DNA from 2 places in the Stenotrophomonas sp. 116085_Sma genome. Region 2 is predicted to be linked to the other one. Evidence: predicted binding sites of a transcription regulator. Region 2 holds the regulator's gene; the other holds the start of a gene.
What was found. Region 2 encodes HrcA, which represses chaperone genes, less so after heat shock. Its sites were predicted from a motif close to TTNGCACTCNNNNNNNNNGAGTGCNAA; they were not measured.

Region 1 (3,410 bases), 1.3 Mb from region 2:
CCGTGGTTCTGGTCTTCGTTGGCACCCTTCAGGCCAGCCAGTGCGGTGACCGCACGGACCAGGGCAACGCCGCCGCCCGGGACCACGCCTTCTTCAACGGCTGCACGGGTCGCGTGCAGGGCGTCGTCGACGCGATCCTTCTTTTCCTTCATTTCGATTTCGGTCGAAGCACCGACCTTGATCACGGCAACGCCGCCGGCCAGCTTGGCCACGCGTTCCTGCAGCTTCTCGCGATCGTAATCGGAGGAGGTGTCCTGGATCTGGGTCTTGATCTGGCCGACGCGTGCGTCGACGGCAGCCTTGTCACCCACGCCATCGATGATGGTGGTGTTTTCCTTGGAAACCTGCACCTTCTTGGCGCGGCCCAGGTCCTTGATGGTGGCCTTTTCCAGCGACAGGCCAACTTCTTCGGAGATCACGGTGCCGCCGGTCAGCACGGCCATGTCTTCCAGCATCGCCTTGCGACGGTCGCCGAAGCCCGGTGCCTTGACGGCCACGACCTTGACGATGCCACGGATGGTGTTGACCACCAGGGTGGCCAGCGCTTCGCCTTCGACTTCTTCGGCAACGATCAGCAGCGGCTTGCCGGCCTTGGCGACGCCTTCCAGCACCGGCAGCAGGTCACGGACGTTGGAGATCTTCTTGTCGTGCAGCAGGATGAACGGGTCATCCAGGTCAGCGGTCTGCGACTGCTGGTTGTTGATGAAGTAAGGGGACAGGTAGCCGCGGTCGAACTGCATGCCCTTGACCACGTCCAGCTCGTTGTCCAGGCCCGAGCCTTCTTCAACGGTGATCACGCCTTCCTTGCCGACTTCCTTCATCGCGTCGGCGATGATCTGGCCGATCGACTCGTCCGAGTTGGCCGAGATGGTGCCGACCTGGGCAATCGCCTTGTCGTCGGCGGTCGGCTTGGAGATGTTCTTCAGCTCGGTGACGGCGGCCACGACGGCCTTGTCGATACCGCGCTTGAGGTCCATCGGGTTCATGCCGGCGGCCACAGCCTTGGCGCCTTCGCGGATCAGGGCCTGGGCCAGCACGGTGGCGGTGGTGGTGCCGTCGCCTGCGTCGTCGTTGGTGCGGGAAGCGACTTCCTTCACCATCTGCGCGCCCATGTTCTCGAACTTGTCAGCCAGTTCGATTTCCTTGGCGACGGAGACGCCGTCCTTGGTGATGGTCGGGGCGCCGAAGCTCTTTTCCAGCACGACGTTGCGGCCCTTCGGGCCCAGGGTGGCCTTGACGGCATTGGCGAGAACGTTGACGCCGCGCACCATGCGCGAACGGGCGTCTTCACCGAAACGAATATCCTTGGCAGCCATTGCGATTACCTCGATGTTTGCACCGGGCCGGGCCCGGCGACGAAAAGGGATGTCTTACAGAAAAGCAGGTCGCGCCGAGGCTCAGCCGATGATGGCGAGCACGTCGTCTTCACGCAGGACCTTGTACTCGACGCCTTCGCTCTTGTACGAGCTGCCGGCGTACTGGCCGTAGATGACCTTGTCGCCAACCTTCAGCGACGGCGCACGCACGCTGCCGTTGTCCAGCGGCTTGCCCGGGCCGACGGCCACGACTTCACCCTTGGTGGACTTTTCCTTGGCCGAATCCGGAATGACGATGCCACCGGCGGAGATTTCGTCGGCTTCGATCGGCTTGACCACAACGCGGTCGTGCAGCGGCTTGATGCTCATGAGAGACCTCTTAAGTTATTGATTGGTCTGAAAAAGTCTGGCGATGTTAGCAGTCGCACCGGGCGAGTGCCAGCAACGCGCGTGAAAAAGCCCGACAAGTCGGGAGCACGACAGAGATGGAGACCTCCACAGGCCTTTCAAGGGCCGATCCCGAAATTTTTCTCCGGGCCCGGAAACCTCCTTCCCTGCGTGGACGCCTGTATAGGGATGCAGTGCCGCAAGCCAAGGGGGGAACGGGTGACATTTGGTGACCAATGTCCCACTGTCAGATATCTGACGTTCATTTACGACAAAGTGTCACTGGATCGGCCTTAGGCTCGGCCGCGCATTCCCAATCACAAGGAGTTGTCGATGCGATTGCTGTCCCCGCTTGCCGCCGCCTGCCTGCTGGCGCTGGCCGCCGCGCCGGCCCAGGCCGAGGTCTTCATCAACGAACTGCACTACGACGACAGCACCGCCGCCGGTGACGTCGGCGAAGCGATCGAGGTCGTCGCCACCGCCGGAGAGGACCTGTCCGGCTATCGGCTTTACCTCTACAACGGCAGCAATCCTTCGGCTGCCGCGGTCTACGCCAACAACCCGGTCCCGGCCGGCACCGCCGCAGGCTGCGGCAGCGCGACCATCGCCGTGGTCAACTACCCGACCAACGGCATCCAGAACGGCCCGAACGATGGCATCGCCCTGGTCGATGCCAGCGGCAAGGTGGTCCAGTTCCTCAGCTACGAGGGCGCCATCACCGCCTCCGGTGGCCCTGCCGCCGGCATGACCAGCCAGAACATTCCGGTGGCCGAGACCAACAGCACGGCCCCGGGCACCTCGCTGCAGCTGACCGGCAGCGGCAGCCAGTACGCGCACTTCACCTGGGCCGAGTCGGCCAGGCAGACCTTCGGCAGCTGCAACAACGGCCAGACCTTCAGCGGCGGCGGCACCCCGGGCCCGAACACACCGCCGTCGGTGTCCACCACCACCCCGGCACAGGGCAGCAGCACCTTCCCGGCCGCGGCCGATCTGGAAGTGGTGTTCAGCGAGACGGTGAACCTGGCCAGTGGCGCCTTCGCGCTGAGCTGCGGCACCTCCGGCAGCGTGCCGCTGACCTTCCCGGCCAGCGGCCGCAGCGTGAAGCTGTCCACCAACACCGCGCTGGTGGCCGGTGAGGCCTGCCGCTTCGATATCCGCGCCGCGCGCATCACCGACCTGCAGGGCGCGCACCCGGCCGCCGACAGCCGCATCGCGTTCACCGTGGCCAGCACCGGCGGCAATCCGGACCCGGGCAACCCGGGCGTGCCGGCCGGCTACTACTCCAAGGTGAACACCTCCAGCCCGAGCCAGCTGCGCTGCTCGCTGCACGCCACCATCAAGGGCCACACCGCCTACCCGTACAGCGGCTCGGGCACCAGCACCTGGACCATCCTGGAGATTGCCGACGAGGACCCGAACAACCCGAACCGCATCCTCGACGCGTATCGCAACCGCAGCTACGCCAAGGTGACCGATCGCGCCGGCAGCGGCAGTGGCCTGAAGTACAACCGCGAACACACCTGGCCGAACTCGCTGGGCTTTGCCAGCACCACCGGTGACAAGGGCCTGCCGTACGCGCCGTACACCGACACCCACATGCTGTACCTGACCGATGCACAGTGGAACGCCGACCGTGGCAACAAGCCGTACGCCAAGTGCGATGCCGGCTGCGGCGAGCGTGCCACCGAGGCCAACAACGGCCAGGGC
Region 2 (3,410 bases):
CACGCACGAGTTGGTGGTGCCGAGGTCGATACCAATGATCTTGCCCATGGGGGAGACTCCTGAGGATGCTTGTTGGTGTCAGTCCGGCCGTTCGGCCGGTGGATGAATACGATGTGGGGGAGGCTCGTGGAACATTCAAGCCATCTCCCGAACGCTGTGTTTCCGGTCGTCCGGCGCGTTCAGCGTCGGGCCGGGTCGCGGGTCATTCCCGCCTCCCGGCCCCGCAGGGTCAGTCGGCGGCCACCACCACCAGCGCCGGCCGAAGCAGGCGCTCGTTGAGCAGGTAGCCCTTCTGGAACACGGTGACCACGCTGCCCGGGGCTGCGCCCGGGGTCGGCACCTGGCTGATGGCCTGGTGGTGTTCCGGGTTGAACGGCTGGCCGATCGGGTCCAGCAGCACCAGGCCGTTGTCGGCGGCCACCTTCAGCAGCTGCTTGTAGGTCAGCTCCAGGCCTTCGCGCAGCGGGTGCGGGTCGTCGCCGGCGGCTTTCAGGCCGGCATCCAGGCTGTCGAACACCGGCAGCAGCTCGCCCAGCAGCTTCTCGTTGGCGAACTTGCGGGCCTGCTCGATGTCACGGGCCACGCGCTTGCGCTGGTTCTCCAGGTCGGCGCGCTCACGCAGCGCATCGGCCTTGATCTGCTCGACTTCGGCGCGCAGGCGCTCCACTTCGTCGTTGACGCCGGCTGCGGCAGCCGCGTCGGCGGCACTCTGCTGGGATTCGATATCTGGATGTTCGTGGTTCATGTCTGGGTCCCTGGCGGTCACTCTCCGCCTCCACCCACCCTAGTGTGGGCGGGATGCTTCGTTTCAAGCGTCGGATGTTTCCGGCGTGCGTCCGGCCGGCGAAAAGGCCGCGCCGAGCACATCGGCGGTGGCCTGGACCAGCGGGATCATGCGGTCGTAGGCCATGCGCTTGGGGCCGATCACGCCCAGCACGCCCAGCACCTGGCCGTTGGCGGTGTACGGGGCAGTGACCAGCGAGACGCCCTGCAGCGGCATCATCCCGGTCTCCTCGCCGATGAAGATGCGAACGCCCGGCGCCTGGATGGTCCGCTCCAGCAGCTGCAGGATCTCGCGCTTGCTGGAGAACAACTCGAACAGCTCGCGCAGGCGCTCCAGGTCGGACAGGTCCTGTACCCCCATCAGGCGGGTCTGGCCGGCCACCAGCATGTCGTCGGCCGCTGGCTGCAGGGCCTGCTCGGCCAGCTCGATGCTGTGCGCCAGCAGCTGCTCCAGCTCGGAGCGGGCGTCGCGCAGCTCCAGCAGCAGGCGGGTACGGATCTCGGCCATCGGCAGGCCGGCGAAATGGGCATTGAGGTAGTTGGCGACCTGCTCCAGCTGGCCCGGCGCGAACTCCTGGCGGGTCTCGATGACCCGGTTCTGCACCTCGTTGTCGGCGAACACCAGGATCGCCAGCACCCGGCGACCGTCCAGCGCCACGAAATCGATCTGGCGGAAGGCGAACTGCTCGCGTCGCGGCGCGCTGACCACGCCGACGAAGTGGCTCATCGCCGAGAGCAGCTCCGAGGCGCTGCCGAGCAGGGCCTGGGTGCTGCCGCCGCCAGCCAGCTCCTGGCGCAACCGGGCCAGCTCGCCCTCGCCCGGCGGCTGCATCTGCAGCAGGCTGTCGACGAACACCCGGTAGCCATGCGCGGTCGGGACGCGCCCGGCCGAGGTATGCGGCGAGGCCAGCAGCCCCAGGTCCTCAAGGTCGCCGAGGATGTTGCGGATGGTGGCCGGGCTGACCTCCAGGCCGGCCACGCGCGCCAACGTCTGCGAGCCGACCGGCTCACCGTCCTGGATGTAACGCGCGATCAGCGTGCGCAGCAGATGGCGCGCACGCGGGGCAAGCTGGTCGGGAGAACCGTGCATGGAATCAACCTGTGAGACACGGACACTAGATAATGGCGACGCATCACCTTGGCAAGTCATTGGACCTCCCTCGCCCGCGTGCTAGCGTTGCGCGGCTGCTGATACCCCCTTACCCATGCTCAGACATCTTTCGATCAAGGATTTCGCCGTCGTCCGCGCCACCGAACTGGAGTTCGGGCCAGGCATGACCGTAGTTTCAGGCGAGACCGGCGCCGGCAAGTCGCTGATGGTCGACGCGCTGGGCTTCCTGTCCGGCCTGCGCGCCGACAGCGGCGTGGTCCGCCATGGCGCCGCCCGCGCCGAGCTTTCGGCCGAGTTCGCACTGGAGCAGCTGCAGGCCGCGCGCCAGTGGCTGGCCGACAACGAGCTGGACGATGAGGAACAGTGCCAGCTGCGCCGGGTGATCCGCGCCGATGGCGGTTCGCGGGCCTGGATCAATGGCCGCCCGGTGACCCTGGCGCAGCTGGGCGACCTGGCCTCCCTGCTGGTGGAGATCCACGGGCAGCACGAACAGCAGGCCCTGCTGACGCGCCCGTCGCAGCTGGCCCTGCTCGACGCCTATGCACGCAACGAAAACGAACGCCGCCAGGTGCGCCGCGCCGCCGCGGCCTGGCAGGCACTGGTCGACGAATCGCTGGCGCTGTCGCAACAGGGCGACGTGAGTGACCGGATCGGCTTCCTGGAGCACCAGCTGCGCGAACTGGACCGCGAAGACCTGGAGCCGGAGTCGATCGTGGCGCTCGGTGCCAGCCATCGCCGCCAGGCCCACGCCAGCGCCCTGCTGAGCGCCTGCCAGGCCGCCAGCAACCAGCTCAACGGCGATGACGGCAGCTCCGCACTGGACCTGCTGCAGCAGGTGCGCCACGAGCTGTCGCGCCTGATCGAACACGACCCGCGCCTGGGCGAGGTGGACGGCCTGATCGAGAACGCCTCGATCCAGCTGCACGAAGCCCTGTCGCTGCTGGACCGGGTGCACGATGACCTCGATGCCGACCCGGAACAGTTCGAAGAGAACGAGCGCCGTCTCGGCCGCCTGCACGACCTGGCCCGCAAGCACCGCGTGCCGATGGACGAGCTGGGCGCGCAGCGGGAGCGCATGCACGCCGAAGTGGAGCAGCTGCGCGGCGCCGACGAACGCCTGCAGCGCCTGGCCGGCGAGATCGACAAGGCCGCTGCGGCCTGGCGCGTGCAGGCCGAGGTGCTGACCGCCAGCCGCCGCAATGCCGCCGCCGAGCTGTCGGCTACCACCACCGGCATCATCTCCGAGCTCGGCATGGGCGGTGGCCAGTTCCTGATCGAGCTGGAACCGCAGGATGCCGGCAAGCCCGATCCGCAGGGTGCCGAGCGCGTGGAATTCCTGGTCGCGGCCAATGCCGGCCAACCGCCGCGCGCCCTGCGCAAGGTCGCCTCGGGCGGTGAACTGTCACGTATCTCGCTGGCCATCGAAGTCGCCGCGCTGGACCTGGATGCGGTGCCGACGATGGTGTTCGACGAGGTCGACTCCGGCATCGGCGGCGCCGTGGCCGACATCGTCGGC

Region 1: the regulator HrcA is predicted to act here: its motif matches at 1,732-1,758, upstream of ACZK0Z_RS20120 (co-chaperone GroES).

Annotation. Positions count from the first base shown of each region.
Region 1 covers NZ_CM151057.1:4,345,782-4,349,191, forward strand. The annotation lists gene groL (chaperonin GroEL) at 1-1,316, opposite strand, end outside; gene ACZK0Z_RS20120 (co-chaperone GroES) at 1,398-1,685, opposite strand; gene ACZK0Z_RS20125 (endonuclease) at 2,037-3,410, shown strand, end outside.
Region 2 covers NZ_CM151057.1:3,015,532-3,018,941, forward strand. The annotation lists gene dnaK (molecular chaperone DnaK) at 1-48, opposite strand, end outside; gene grpE (nucleotide exchange factor GrpE) at 230-745, opposite strand; gene hrcA (heat-inducible transcriptional repressor HrcA) at 809-1,873, opposite strand; gene recN (DNA repair protein RecN) at 1,989-3,410, shown strand, end outside.